Regions from separate parts of the Nocardiopsis sp. NPDC007018 genome, predicted to be linked through region 1. Evidence: predicted binding sites of a transcription regulator. Region 1 holds the regulator's gene; each other region holds the start of a gene.
The links. Region 1 encodes HrcA, which represses chaperone genes, less so after heat shock. Its sites were predicted from a motif close to TTGGCACTCTCNNNNNGAGAGTGCCAA; they were not measured.
Positions count from the first base shown of each region.

Region 2: groES (co-chaperone GroES) is a predicted target of HrcA. The motif match lies at 3,459-3,485, and genes of this name have one in related genera.
Region 3: ABZ635_RS26690 (FmdB family zinc ribbon protein) is a predicted target of HrcA. The motif match lies at 2,085-2,111, and genes of this name have one in related genera.

Region 1 is NZ_JBEYHA010000035.1:5,348-10,316, forward strand. Features, by position in the region: gene hemW (radical SAM family heme chaperone HemW) at 1-130, shown strand, start outside; gene ABZ635_RS18555 (DUF4870 domain-containing protein) at 200-808, opposite strand; gene ABZ635_RS18560 (DUF4870 domain-containing protein) at 839-1,168, opposite strand; gene ABZ635_RS18565 (DUF3097 domain-containing protein) at 1,923-2,762, opposite strand; gene hrcA (heat-inducible transcriptional repressor HrcA) at 2,939-3,952, shown strand; gene dnaJ (molecular chaperone DnaJ) at 3,957-4,969, shown strand, end outside.
Region 2 is NZ_JBEYHA010000037.1:11,974-16,942, forward strand. Features, by position in the region: gene ABZ635_RS19105 (Lrp/AsnC family transcriptional regulator) at 1-340, shown strand, start outside; gene ABZ635_RS19110 (sigma-70 family RNA polymerase sigma factor) at 471-1,025, opposite strand; gene groL (chaperonin GroEL) at 1,316-2,920, opposite strand; gene groES (co-chaperone GroES) at 3,023-3,331, opposite strand; gene ABZ635_RS19125 (SAM-dependent methyltransferase) at 3,558-4,889, shown strand.
Region 3 is NZ_JBEYHA010000093.1:4,483-9,451, forward strand. Features, by position in the region: gene glp (gephyrin-like molybdotransferase Glp) at 1-46, opposite strand, end outside; gene galU (UTP--glucose-1-phosphate uridylyltransferase GalU) at 180-1,118, opposite strand; gene ABZ635_RS26685 (5-formyltetrahydrofolate cyclo-ligase) at 1,270-1,902, shown strand; gene ABZ635_RS26690 (FmdB family zinc ribbon protein) at 2,130-2,513, shown strand; gene ABZ635_RS26695 (Flp pilus assembly protein CpaB) at 2,750-3,415, shown strand; gene ABZ635_RS26700 (MscL family protein) at 3,493-3,900, shown strand; gene ABZ635_RS26705 (D-alanyl-D-alanine carboxypeptidase family protein) at 4,006-4,969, opposite strand, start outside.

The DNA.
Region 1 (4,969 bases):
GGGGCTGGCAGCGGCCGAACGCCTGGTCGGTGAGGGGCTCCTGGACGCACGGGCGCACGCCGGGGGCCGGGCCGCGCTGACCCGCCACGGCCGCCTGCTCGCCGACGCCGTGGTGCGCGACCTCACCTGAGGCTCGCCCCGCACACGAAGGAGGGGCCCGGCACACGGCCGGGCCCCTCCTCACGCGTGGAACGTCGGGCTACTTCACCCAGGTGACGTCCATCGGGTACCGGGCCCACTCACCCCGGTCCACCGCCGACGCCGCGCGGAAGCCGGAGACGATCGAGAAGATCAGCAGGGCGAACCAGGTCAAAACGCCGATGAGCAACCACGCCAGGACACCGGAGACGAGGTAGCCGATCAACATGACCAGCTGGAAGCTGAGCGCCCGGGCGGCCTGGTCGCGCACGTAGGGCGACTCGTCCTTCTTCGTGATGTACACGATGAGCGGCAGGAGCCAGCCGAGGAAGCCGCCGCCGATGTGGGCGAGCTTCGCCGAGCTGCGCTCCGCCTCGCTCGGCACGTAGGAGCCGTAGCCCTGGGCTCCGGGCTGCTGGTAACCGCCGTACTGGCCGGGGGGAGGCGGGTAACCGCCCGGCTGCTGGTAACCGCCCTGGGGGTAACCACCGGGCTGCTGGTAGCCGCCCTGGGGCGGCGGCGGGTAGCCGCCGCTCTGCTGGCCGGTGTAGGGAACGGGAGGACCACCGGGAGCGGCGCCCTGCTGTGGGTAACCGGGCGGGGGCGGGTAGCCCCCGGACTCGCCCTGACCGTAGGGGTCGTGGGGGTTCGGGTTGTTCGGGTAGGACATGGCGGTTCCTTGGTGTATGGGAGCGGGCTACTACTTCAGGAGCCGGATGCTCACGGGGTAGCGGTACCAGATCCCCTTGTTGGCTCCGGACGCCCCCAGGACGCCGAGGACGATGCAGGCGATCCACACGAGGGCGATCAGCAGGTAGCCGATCCAGGACAGGCTGGGGAAGAAGATACCCAAGCCGAAGAACACGACGCCAGCGAAGACGTAGGGGATCAGCATAGTGATCTGGAAGTTCGCCGCCTCCGCCGCGTGGTGGCGCACGAACGGAGACCGCTCGCGCCGGGCGAAGTAGATCGCCAGCGGCGGTATCCAGCCGAGGAAGGCGATGACGAACCCGGTCAGGTGCGCGAGCATCGAGGCCGTGACGGGGTCGCCGTCACCGGGGGCGGTCGGGCCCTGCGGGGCGGTGTAGCCCTGGACCCGCGTCTGCTGCTGGTACGGCTGGCCGTAACCGGCCACCGTGGGGGCCTGTGGGAACTGCGGCGGTTGCGCCGTCTGGGGCGGCTGGGGTGCCTGGGGTGAGGCGCCGGTGTGCGTGGCCCATTCCTGCCGCTGCCCGGCGGTGTGCCCCCATCCGGTCCGGGCCCCGGACTGACCGTACGCCGCTGGCCGCTGGCCACCGGTCGGCTGGTTCCAGGCGGGCTGCGCCCCGGTCTGCGGCCCCGGAGCCCGACCCTGGTGCGGCTGTCCCCAGCCCCGCTGCTCACCGCTGACCTGAGGGGCCCGGGGGCCGCCGTGGGCCTGGTCGTACGCCTGGGCCCGCTGTTGGTGGGAGGGCGCTCCCCAGCCGGGGTGCGGCCCGCTCTGGGGGGCCTGGCCGTGCTCCTGGACCTGCCGGTCGGCGTCGGACCCGTCCCGTTCGGCTCGCCCGCCGCTGCGCTCCGACGGGTTCGGGGGCGACTGCGGCCGGCCCTGGGGGTCATCCGGCGACGGATGACTGGACGGGGTCTCGCTCATGCTCTCCCTCGACTCCGCTGTTGGGTGCGCTGGGCGCGGTGCTGACCGGACGGACGGGGTCGGTACCGACGGCCCGCGGGTCCGGACGCGGGCCCGACGGGACCGGGACGCCGGCCCCGAGACCCCATCAGACCACGCGCTCGCGACAATCCTAGTGTTCCGGGGCGTGCGGTCCCGTGACGAAGTCGATGAGCTCTTCCACCCGGCCCAGCAGCGACGGTTCGAGGTCCCCGTAGCCGCGGACCGATCCCAGGATGCGGCGCCAGGCCTCCCCCGTCTCCATCCGCCACCCCAGGGCGTCCACGACGCCCTCCTTCCAGGGCAGCCCCTTCGGGACCTCGGGCCAGGCTCCGATCCCCACCGCGCCCGGGCGCACCGCCTGCCACACGTCCACGTAGGGGTGGCCGACGACGAGGACGTCCCCGCCCCGCACGCGCTCGGCGATCCGGCTCTCCTTGGACCCCGGCACCAGGTGGTCCACCAGCACCCCCAGCCGCCGTCCCGGACCCGGGGCGAACTCCGCCACCACGGCGGGGAGGTCGTCGACCCCCTCCAGGAACTCCACGGCCACGCCCTCCACCCGAAGGTCGTGCCCCCACACCTTCTCCACCAGCTCGGCGTCGTGGGCGCCCTCCACGTAGATCCGGCTCTCCCGGGCCGTGCGGGCCCGCGCGCCGGTCACCGCGATCGACCCCGAGGCGCTGCGCAACGGACCCCGCGGAGCCGCCGCCGGGCGCACCAGCGTCACCGGCTCGCCGTCCACCAGGAAGGCGGCCGGGCCCAGCTCGAACACCCTGCGGCGCCCGCCCCGGTCCTCCAGGGTCACCGCGACCTTGTCCCAGGACACCACGGCCCCGCAGAAGGTCTCGTCGGCGTCCTCCACGACCAGGTCACGGGTGAGGGGTATCTCGCGCACCGCACCCTTCTTCGGTCGCCGCCAGTCTCCCGCCAGAACGTCGCGGCCGTAACGGCCGGTTCCCTTGGTAACCACGGTGGTGCAGTCTACTGGTGCGGGGCCCGCGACACCCGTGGGCGGTGGCGCACGTCGCCGGTCCGCGGGGAAGAAGCGCCCCCCGTCACGGTGTTACTGCGAGCGGGTAGCCGGGAGGGTTTGCGCCCGGGCATAGAATTAGCACTGAGAACCTTGGAGTGCCAGGAGGTGGCGAGTTGCTGGATGAGCGCAAGCTCGCGGTCCTGCGTGCGGTCGTCGAGGACTTCGTCAACACCAACGAACCCGTGGGTTCGCGGGCGCTGGCGGACCGCCACCCCCTCGGTGTCTCCCCGGCGACCATCCGCAACGACATGGTCGCGCTGGAGGAGGACGGCTACATCACCCAACCCCACACCAGTGCGGGACGGGTGCCCACCGACAAGGGCTACCGGCTCTTCGTCGACCGGCTCTCCTCCGTCAAGCCCCTCTCGGCGGCCGAGCGCAGGGCCATCGAGTCCTTCCTCGGCGGCGCCGTGGATCTCGACGAGATCGTCGCCCGCACGGTCCGGCTGCTCGCGCAGCTCACCCGTCAGGTGGCGATCGTCCAGTACCCGTCGCTGACCCGCTCGTCGGTCCAGCACGTGGAGCTGGTGCCGCTCGGCGGCCAGCGCATCATGATGGTCGTCATCACCAACACCGGCCGGGTCGAACAGCGTGTCATCGACGTGCTGGGCTCGGTCACCGAACACGTGGTCGACGACCTGCGCGCCATGCTCAACCGCGCCATCGCGGGCAAGCACCTCGGCGACGTGCCGGACGCGGTGGAGGACCTGCCCGCCCAGGTCGCGCCGGAGGACCGGCCGGTCGCGGTCGCGGTCCTCACCGTCCTGCTGGAGAGCCTCGTGGAACGTCACGAGGAGAAGATCGTCCTGGCGGGCACCGCCAACCTCGCGGCCGTCGACTTCGCGGCCAGCCTGCGCGAGGTGCTGGAGGCGTTGGAGGAGAACATGGTCCTCATCCGACTGCTCGGCGAGGCCAAGGACCCCTCCATGCTCACGGTGCGCATCGGCGCGGAGAACTTCCACGAGGGTCTTCGGTCCACTTCCATCGTGTCGGCCGACTACGGTGTGGGAAACCAGTCGCTGGCCAAGATCGGAGTGGTGGGACCCACCCGTATGGACTACCCAGGGACCATGGGCGCCGTCCGTGCGGTGGCCCGGTATGTCGGACAGATTTTGGCAGGACAGTAACTCAGTGGCCAGAGACTATTACCAGGTTCTCGGGGTGCGTCGCGACGCGTCCAAGGACGAGATCAAGAAGGCGTACCGGCGGCTCGCGCGCGAGCTCCACCCGGACATCAACCCGGACCCCGCCACCCAGGAACGCTTCAAGGAAGTGACCCAGGCCTACGAGGTCCTCTCCGACGAGAACAAGCGTCGGATGTTCGACATGGGCCAGGACCCCTTCGCCCCGGGCGGAGGCGGTGCCGGAGGGTTCGGGCAGGCGGGCGGGTTCGCCTTCGACGACCTCATCGGCGCGTTCTTCGGCGGCGGGCACCCCGGCGCGCGCGGCCCCCGGGAACGGGTCCGTCGCGGGCGCAGCATCAAGCTCCGCATCGAGCTCGACCTCGTCGAGACCGCCTTCGGCGTCAGCCGGGAGATCACCTTCCCGACCGCCATCCTGTGCGAGACCTGCCAGGGCGAGGGCACCGCGGCCGGTTCGCACCGGACCACCTGCGACATGTGCCACGGCCAGGGCGAGGTCTCCCAGGTCACCCGCTCCTTCCTCGGCCAGGTCATGACCTCGCGGCCCTGCCCGCAGTGCTCCGGCCAGGGGTCGGTCATCACCAACCCCTGCGGCGACTGCGCGGGCGAGGGCCGGGTCCGGGAGAAGGTCACCCGCACCGTGAAGATCCCCGCCGGCGTCGACGACGGCACCCGCATCCAGCTCGCGGGCGAGGGCGAGGTCGGCCCCAACGGCGGACCGCGCGGCGACATCATCCTGGAGATCGTCCAGAAGCCGCACCCGACCTTCGAGCGGCGCGGCGACGACCTGCACTGCACCATCACCGTCCCCATGACGGCGGCGGCGCTCGGTGCCTCGTGCGCGTTCGACACCCTCGACGGCACGGAGAACATCGACCTGCGTCCGGGCACCAACTCCGGCCACGTCATCACCCTGCCGGGCAAGGGCGTCACCCACCTCGACGGCGGCGGCCGGGGCGACCTGCGCATCCGCGTGGACGTGGAGACCCCGGGCAAGCTGGA
Region 2 (4,969 bases), on a different contig from region 1:
CCTGCGCCGGGTCAAGCGGCTTGAGGAGTCGGGGGTCATCACGGGGTACCGGGCCGTGGTGGACTCCGAGCAGCTGGGCCGGGGGCTGGAGGTGCTCCTCGACGTGGAGATCTACGCCCAGGACAGTGCGACCGTCCAGGAGTTCGAGGAGACCGTCGCGGCCTACGAGGAGATCGTGGAGTTCCGCCGGATGTACGGCCGCCCCGACTACTTCCTCCGGGTGAGGGTCGCCGACCACGTCGCCTACGAGGCCTTCCTCACCAGCAGGCTGATGGGGCATCCAGCCGTACTGAGAGTGGAGTCCCACCTGACCATGAAGACCCTCAAGAGCGACGGCTAACCGCTGCGAGGGCCGTTCCGCACGGTGTCGGGAACGACCCCGGCGCCCTCAACGGGGGTAGAGGCAGTACCCGCGCGGCCTGGGCCGTTCCGGGCAGCGGCGCCGACCGGGGCGGGCGGCACGGCGGTGTTCAGGGGAGGACGCGGTTCGCCAGGGCCATCTTCCGAAGCCGAGCAATAGCTCGGTGCTGGGCAACCCGTACCGCACCTGCCGACATGCCAAGGAGATGTCCCGTCTCGTCTGCTGTAAGTCCTGTGATCACCCGCATCACCAGCAGCGTGCGCTGGTGTTCGGGCAGTTCGTCGAGGAGCGCCCGCGCCCGCTGGGCCTCCGAGACGCGCACCGCCGACTCCTCCGGCCCGGGGCCGTCGTCGGGCTGTTCGGGGACGGCGTCGGTCGGCACCGTCTCCACCCGCCCGGCCACCCGCAGCGTGTCGGCGACCTTGTGCGCGGCGATGCCGAACACGAAGGAGGCGAAGGGCCGCCCCCGGTCCTGGTAGCGGGGGATGGCCGTGAGCAGGGCGATGCACACTTCCTGGGCCACGTCGTCCGAGTAGTGCGCGAGCCCCGAGACCCGGGCCAACCGGGTACGGCAGTACCGCACCACCATGGGTCTGACCTCGCGCAACAAGGAGTCCAGGGCTCGGTCGTCGCCCTGGACGGCGAGTGATCCCAGACGGTTCAACCCCGCGTCACGTGGAGCGGGGTCCGCCTCCTCGCGCCCTCCGGGCGTACCTGGCCGCTGCGCGGTAACGCCCAACCGGGCGCCTGCATCCGTCACGTTAGGAATGATGCCCGCAGTTGGGGACTCAACCACTCCAATCAGCAACTACAGAATGGTCACATTCTGGGAAAATAGCCCGAAAACGGTACGAAGTTACGGGTGTGAATCGGCTCTCCCGTGGTAAAGGGCGGGGGTGGAGCGACGGATCGCCCCACCCCCGAACCGGGTCCTACCGGACACCGGCCACCGTCCTAGTGGGCGTGGCCGTGACCGTCGTCCTCGTCCTCCTCGGGCTTGTCCGCAACCAGCACCTCGGTGGTCAGCAGCATGCCCGCGATGGAGGCGGCGTTCTGGACGGCCGAGCGGGAGACCTTGACCGGGTCGAGGATGCCCTCGGCGGTCAGGTCGCCGTAGGTGCCGGTCGCGGCGTTGTAGCCGTGGCCGACCTCCATCTCGGAGACGCGGTGGGTGACCACGTAGCCCTCGGCGCCCGCGTTCTCCGCGATCCACCGGGCGGGCTCGACCAGCGCGCGGCGCACGATCGCCGCACCCGTGGCCTCGTCACCGGTCAGGCCGAGGTCGTCCAGGGCGGTGGAGGCGTGCACCAGGGAGGCGCCGCCACCGGCGACGATGCCCTCCTCGATGGCCGCGCGGGTCGCCGAGATGGCGTCCTCGAGGCGGTGCTTCTTCTCCTTGAGCTCCACCTCGGTGGCCGCGCCGACGCTCAGCACCGACACGCCGCCCGCGAGCTTGGCCAGGCGCTCCTGGAGCTTCTCGCGGTCCCAGTCGGAGTCGCTCGCCTCGATCTCCTTGCGGATCTGGCGAACGCGGTCCTCCACCTCGGACTGCTGGCCGCCACCGTCGACGACGGTGGTGGTGTCCTTGGTGATGGTGATGCGGCGGGCCGAACCCAGCACGGACAGGTCCGCGTTCTCCAGGGTCAGGCCGACCTCCTCGGAGATGACCTGGCCGCCGGTGAGGACGGCGATGTCCTGGAGCATGGCCTTGCGGCGCTCGCCGAAGCCGGGCGCCTTGACCGCGGCGACGTTGAGGGTGCCGCGCATACGGTTGAGCACCAGGGCGCCCAGGGCGTCGCCCTCGACGTCCTCGGCGATGATCAGCAGCGGCTTCTTGCTCTGCACGACCTGCTCGAGGAGCGGCAGCAGCTCGTTGAGGTTGCCGATCTTGCCCTGGCTGATCAGGATCTGCGCGTCCTCCAGGACGGCCTCCTGACGGTCGCCGTCGGTGACGAAGTAGGGCGAGATGTAACCCTTGTCGAACTGGAGGCCCTCGGTGAAGTCGAGCTCCAGACCGAAGGTCGGGGACTCCTCCACCGTGATGACGCCGTCCTTACCGACCTTGTCGAAGGCCTCGGCGATGAGGTCGCCGATCTGGGCGTCCTGCGCCGAGTTGGTCGCCACGTAGGCGATGTCGGCGCGCTCCTTGATCGGCACGGCGCGGTCGAGCAGGATCTCGGAGACCCGGGCGGCCGCGGCGTCGATGCCCTTCTTGAGGGACATCGGGGAGGCGCCGGCGGCGACGCTGCGCAGGCCCTCGCGGACCAGCGCCTGCGCCAGCACGGTGGCGGTGGTGGTGCCGTCACCCGCGGCGTCGTTGGTCTTGGTGGCGACCTCCTTGACCAGCTGCGCGCCCAGGTTCTCGTAGGGCTCGTCCAGCTCGATCTCACGGGCGACGGTCACGCCGTCGTTCGTGATGGTGGGGGCGCCGAACTTCTTGTCGATGACGACGTTGCGGCCGCGCGGGCCGAGCGTCACCTTGACGGCGTTGGCGAGGCGGTCAACGCCCCGTTCGAGGGCGCGGCGGGCGTCGTCCTCGAACTCCAGGATCTTCGGCATGTGTCAGTACTTCCTCTAGCGGTTCGGGTCGAAAGAGAACATCCCGCACCGCCCGGCCGCGAGGCCGACCGGTGCGGGATGTCGAAGGCTCTGAGCCGAGAGCTACTTCTCGACGACCGCGAGGAGGTCGCGGGCGGAGAGAACCAGGTACTCCTGGCCGTCGTACTTGACCTCGGTGCCGCCGTACTTGCTGTAGAGGACGACGTCGCCGACGTTCACGTCGAGGGCGACGCGCTTGCCGTTGTCGTCGAGGCGACCGGGACCCACGGCCAGGATCTCGCCCTCCTGGGGCTTCTCCTTGGCGGTGTCCGGGATGACCAGGCCAGACGCGGTGGTCTGCTCGGCCTCCAGGGTCTTGACCACGACGCGGTCCTCAAGCGGCTTCAGCACGGTCTTGGTGGCGGTCGACACGGTGTGACCTCCCCCTTCAAAGTCTCGGTGTCACTGATGTCGGCCCGCGCGTGGGCACGGACCAACCACGTAAAAGGGGCGACCGCGGCGGCCTGTCGTCGCGGGTGCCAGACCGGCCTCGTCGCGTTTAGCACTCTACCCCCGAGAGTGCCAGAATGGAAATGTGGTGGGACACCGGACCGAGGGGCCGACCCACCCCACCGTCGTGCCCACAGCAGGAGGTTCCATGCGCGTTCCGGCGTTCTCGGCGCTGCTCACCCACGAGGGCCGGGAGATCCTGCGCGAGGCGGACCCCGAGACCGTGGCCCGCGACCCCCTGGCGGCCGCCTCCCGGCTGCGAGCCGACCCCAGGGTCGCCGCACTGGCCCCCGACATCCCGGTGTCCGAGCTGGTCAACGCGGTGATGACCCAGGTGAGCCTGCGCGGTCGCGGCCGGGCCAAGTTCGGGGAGAACGCCGCACGCATGTTCTTCACCCCGAACGGGCTGGAGCAGTCCACCCGGCGGACGGTGGCCGCGTACCGCGCGGAGCGCACCGCCCGCCACCTGCCCGACGCGGTGGCCCGGGGCGCGTTCGCGGGCGACCTGTGCTGCGGGATCGGCGCGGACCTGCTCGCCCTGGCCGCGCGCGGTGTGCCGGTCGAGGGCGTGGACGCCGACCCCCTGACGGTGGCGGTGGCCCGCGCCAACATCGAGGCGCTGGGGCTCGCGGAGTACGCGCGGGTCCGCGAGGGCGACGTGAACGCGGTGGCCCCCGGCGACCACCCCCTGCTGTTCTGCGACCCCGCCCGGCGCGGCGGGCGCGGCCGGGTGTTCGACCCGTCCGCCTACTCGCCGCCGTGGGACGTGGCCACCCGGCTGGCCGAGGGCGCGGAGGCCGCCTGTCTCAAGGCCGCGCCGGGCATCCCGCACGAGGTCCTCTCCCCCGCCGCCTCGGCCGAGTGGATCTCGGTCGACGGCGAACTGAAGGAGACCGCGCTGTGGTTCGGTGGCCTGGGCTTCGACCAGGCCCCGGGACCGGGAGCGGGCAAGGGCTCCGGCGGCGGCCCCGGCCCGAGCGCGGGCCACGGCGCCCCCCGGCGGCGCGCGACCGTCCTGCACGAGCGGGAGGGCCTGCTGGCCAGCGAGGGCGCGTCGGCGCACCTGGACGAGGTGCCCGGCCTGGGCCCGGCGCCGGTCGCCCCGGCCCGGCGCTACCTGTACGACCCCGACCCGGCGGTGGTCCGCTCGCACCTGGTGGCGGAGGCGGCGGCTCGGGTGGACGGCGCCCTGCTGGACGAGCGGATCGCCTACTTCACCTCGGACCGTGCCGAGCGCTCACCTCTGTGGCGGGTCCTGGAGGTACTGGAGTTCGCGCCGTTCTCCTTGAAACGGCTGCGTTCCTCGGTCCGTGCGCACAAGGCCGGAACGGTAACGATCAAGAAACGCGGTTCGGCGGTGGACACCGAGAAACTCCGGCGCGACCTGCGTGCCTCCGGGCCGGAATCCGTGACGGTGGCGCTCACCCGAATCGGAGAGAAACCGTTCTACCTGCTGTGCCGCGAAACCGAGGCGGCGTAGGGGCTCCGGAAGGCCTCCGACTCCACCCCGAGCCCGATGCGGGCCGGATCACATCGGCACGGGGCGCACGGACCATATCG
Region 3 (4,969 bases), on a different contig from region 1:
CGACCAGGCCCAGGAGGTCGGAGATGTGCTGTTCGACGCTCTTCATGAGGTCCTTCCGGGTCGCGGACGCGCTGGAGGTGCCGCCCCGTCGCCGAGGGGCACCGGACCCATTGTGGCCACCTCCGCCCCCGGGCGCCCGGACCCCGCGACGGGACGGGTACGGGCCCGCCCCGCAACGATCAGCCCCGGAGCCGCTCCTGGCGGTCCAGGAACTCCCTCAGCCAGGGCAGGAGCTCGTCCGCGAGGTCCGGGCGCCCGCAGGCGAACTCGACCACGGTGCGGATGTACTCGGCCTTGTTCCCGGTGTCGTAGCGGTTCCCGCGCAGCAGCACACCGTGCACGCCGCCGCCCCGCTCGGCCGGGATACGCGCCAGGTCCTTGAGGGCGTCGGTCAGCTGGATCTCCCCGCCCCGGCCGGGAGGGGTGTCGTGCAGGACCGGGAAGACCGCCGGGTCGCACACGTAGCGGCCGATGATCGCCCACCGGCTGGGCGCCTGGTCCGGGGAGGGCTTCTCGACCAGGTCGGTGACGGTGACGACGTCGTCTTCGTCGGTGGTCTCCACCGCCGCGCAGCCGTAGAGCGAAACCTGCTCGGGCTCCACCTCCATGAGCGCGACGACGCTGCCGCCCCTGGCCTGGCGCACCTCGATCATGCGGCGGAGCAGGTCGGCGGACTCGATGAGGTCGTCGCCGAGGAGCACCGCGAAGGGGTTGTCGCCGACGTGGGCCTCCGCGCACAGCACGGCGTGTCCCAGCCCCCGGGGCTCGCCCTGGCGGACGTAGTGCACCTGGGCGAGGTCGCTGGACTCGCGGACCGACCTGAGCTTGTCGTCCTCGCCCTTGGCCGCGAGCGCCTCCTCCAGCTCGTAGGCGCGGTCGAAGTGGTCCTCGATGGAGCGTTTGCTGCGCCCGGTGATCATGAGCACGTCGCTGAGCCCGGCTTCGACGGCCTCCTCCACGACGTACTGGATCGCGGGCTTGTCCACGATCGGCAGCATCTCCTTGGGGGTGGCCTTGGTGGCGGGAAGGAAGCGGGTGCCCAGCCCGGCCGCCGGTACGACCGCCTTGGTCACGGCGGCGTCGGTACGGGGTCGCTTCTGATCGGTGTCGGCGCTCATGAACGGCACTTTAGGACAGACAACCCCGGTTACGTGGCCTGATACCGCCCCGTGGCCGAGAAGTCCCCGCTGTTTCGGGCGAACGCGTGGAAACCGCAACCGGGTGTTCACCCCCTCGGGGAACCCGGCTCCGGGTGCCACACTGGACCCCATGGCTGCCACGAACGACCCCGAACGCGCCGCCAAGCGCGCGCTGCGCACCCGTCTGCTCGCCGAGCGGCGGGAGCGGAGCCAGCGTGAGCGCGACCGCGCGGGTTCGGCGATCCGCGACGCCCTCCTGGGGCTGCCGCGGCTGGCCGCGGCCGGGACCGTCGCCTGCTACTACTCCGTGGGAGGCGAGCCCGGCACCCGGGAGCTGGTGGACGCCCTGCGCGGGCGGGGCACGCGGGTGCTCCTCCCGGTCTTCCTTCCCGACGGGTCGCTGGACTGGGCGGACTACGACGGCCCGGCCGGTCTCGCCCCCGCCGGGCACGGGCTGCTGGAGCCGACCGGTCGGCGGTACGGGGTCGGGGCGCTGGACCGCGCCGAAGCGGTGGTGTGCCCGGCCGTGGCCGTGGACCGGCGCGGGACGCGGATGGGGCGCGGCGCGGGCTGCTACGACCGCGCGCTGCCGCTCCGGGGTCCGAGCACTCCGGCGATCGCCGTGGTGCACGACGAGGAGTTCGTGGACCTGCTGCCCTCGGAGGCGCACGACCGCCCGGTGGACGCGGTGGTGACCCCCGGCGGCGGGCTGCGGGTGTTCGATCCGGAATCGGCCGTCTGGACCGGCGACCACCCGGGGTGACCCGGCCCGCACGGGGATTAAGGCACCCGGGCGCGGCGTTATGGCTGGCGGTCGTGTCCCGGACGGGCCCCCGGTACGCGCGTCCCCTCCCCACCGGCCCGGAGCCGCCCCGCTCACGCGGGGGCGCCCGGGACACGGACGGCGAGGGGCTGTCGCGGCGGCGGTCGGCGAACGCGTACTATTTAGCAGTCGACGGGTGTGAGTGCCAGCAAGGAGGACCCGGAACAGTGCCTACGTACCAGTACGCGTGCACCGCGTGTGACGCCCAGATGGAGGTCGTGCAGAGCTTCAGCGACGACTCGCTGACGGTCTGCCCCGAGTGCGAGGGACGCCTGCGCAAGGTGTACTCCGCGGTCGGCATCGTCTTCAAGGGTTCGGGCTTCTACCGCACCGACAGCGGCAAGTCCACCACGAACAGCTCCGCCCTGACCGGCTCCAACTCCGCCGACGGCGGCACCGAGGCCAAGAGCGACAAGGCCGCCGAGCCCGCCAAGGCCTCCTCCGACTCCGGCGCGGCCGCCCCCGCCGCCTCGACCGCGGGTGCCGGCACCGGCGGCGACTCGTCGAGCGGCAAGAGCACCAGCGGCAGCACCGCCGCCGCCAGCAGCTGAGCCACCCACCGTTGACCGTGGCAGCGCCGCCGAGACCCCTCGGCGGCGCTTTCGTCCTTCCTGGGGGGCTTCGAGCGCAGTGAGCGCGGCGGCGGCCCGGGGGCCGAGGCTCCGAACGCGTGTCGGCACGGCCGCTGACCGCGCGGGGGAGCCACCCGCACCGGAGCGTGAACGCGCCGGAATCCCCCCTGTGGACAACCCCTCGGACCGCCCCCGGCCCGCCTAGCGTTGGAGGCATGACCCCCTCCCCGCCCCCGTACCGGCACCGGAGCGGCCCGCTCCGCCTGCTCGACCGCCACCGGCGCCTCGTCGCCTCGCTGCTGACCGCCCTGGCCGTACTCTGCGCCGTCCTGGTGCTGCGGCCCCCTCCCGAGCCCGTCACCCGGGTCCTGGCCGCGGCCCGGGACCTCGACGCCAGCGCGCCGCTGTCCGAGGACGACCTCGTCCCCCTGGCGCTGGCCGGGCGCGCCGCGCCCGACGGGGCCCTGTCCCCCGGCGACCGGGCCGCCGGGATGTCGCTGAACGCCCCGGTGCGCCGGGGCGAGGTGCTCACCGACGCGCGCCTGAGCGACCCCCCGGCGCTCCCCTACGGCGCCGACATGGTCGCGGTGCCGGTGCGTGTGGCCGACCCCGGGATGGTGGGACTGCTCTCCCCCGGCAGACGGGTGGACGTCCTGGCCGCCGCCGGAGCCGCCGGGGCCGATCCGTTCGGCGGGCCGACCGCCCGGTCCGGGCCCGCCGTCGAGGTGGTCGGCGACCGCCCGGTCCTGTCCGTTCCCGACGAGGAGGGCGGCGGCGGGGAGGGCGGCGCACTGGTCGTCATCGCCGCGACCAGGGAGGAGGCCCGGGCCCTGGCCGGGCACGCGCCCTCCTCGCGCCTGTCTGTCACCATTCGCGGTTGACCGATGACCAGGGGTGGTGAAAGCTGTCCGGGCGCCGTTCGGCGCGTTCACCACTCACGATCACGTAGGGCAGTTCCATGGAAGGCTTCAAGAAGTTCCTGCTCCAGGGAAACCTGGTGCAGCTGGCGGTCGCGGTCGTCATCGGCTCCGTCTTCGCCGGGCTCATCTCGGCCCTGACCGAAGGGTTCATCACCCCGCTCCTGGGGATCTTCGGCGGCGTCCCCACCTTCGGGGACCTCTACTTCGAGATCAACGGCAGTCGGTTCCTGTACGGGGCGTTCGTCGACGCCCTGGTGTCGTTCCTGATCACCGCAGCGGTGCTCTACTTCCTCGTGGTGCTGCCCATGGGCAAGCTGATGGAGAAGTTCATCAAGGCGGAGGAGGCCACCACCCGCGAGTGCCCGCACTGCGTCACGGAGATCAGCAAGAAGGCCAGCAAGTGCCCCCACTGCACCAGTGAGGTCACCCCGGAGACCGTCGCCTAGGGTTCCGGGACGCCCCGGCGGGCCCCGACCAGCCCCCGGACACGCGGGAGGGCGGCCCCCACGGGACCGCCCTCCGGGTCGTGCGTCGTACCGGCCAAACAAGCCCTAACCCTTGTACTCCCAGTGCCAGGGCTCGAAGGGGCTCGACTTGGCCCAGGCCGGGTGAATCCAGTTGTACTTGGCGCCGTTGGTCTCCATCCAGTTCCACCGCTCGGACCGGAAGTTCTGGATGCCGCACCCGAGGTCGATCGCCTCGCCCAGACCGTGGTTACTGGTGCCCGGGATCGCCGCGAAGCCGGGCGGCTGCTCGGCGTACACGCGGTGCTGGTTGGGCAGGTCGCGGTAGGCGCTGGTGATGCAGATGTTCTCGCCGAACTCCTCGACGTACTCCACGTTCAGCTGGAGGAACTCGACGGCCGCGTCGGCGCGCAGGAACTTGTCGTCGTAGAGCGAGCAGAGCGCCTCCTGCGGGAGCAGGCCGTTGGGGTAGCCGCCCGCGTTCGACGCCTTGCTCGGGTCGCAGTCGGCCGCCGCCATGTACGCCTCGGGGTCCAGCCCCCGCGACTCCAGTTCGTCGGTGAGCTCGTTCATGCTCGTCTCGGACTGCTCCCGCAACGAGTCCACCTCTGCCGCGAGCTCCGCCTGCTCCAGCTGCGTGAACGTCTGGAGCTCCTGCGCCTCGCCGGCGAGTTCCACCTGGTCCTCGCGCAGGTTGGTGGCGTCCTGGATGAGCGCCTGGTTGTCCTCGGACAGCTTGGCCGCGTAGGACTGCGTCTGGAGGTCCTCGTCGAGGTCTCCCGCGGCGAGGATGCCGATGACGCCCGCGTCGGGCTGCTGGTACATGGTGCTGGCCAGCCGCGCGAGCGGTTCCCGCATCTCGTTGAGGTCGCCCTCGATCTGCTGGAGCTCGTGGAGCGTGGAGATCAGGTCCTCCTGCGCCGCCTCCAGCTCGTCCTGGCGCTTGACGTACTCGTCGGTGGCCTTCTCCAGGGCTTCGGCGGCGTTCTCGGCGCGCTCACGGAGGTCCTCCAGGCTCGCCTCGGCTGGCGGGGCGACGGTCACCGACCCG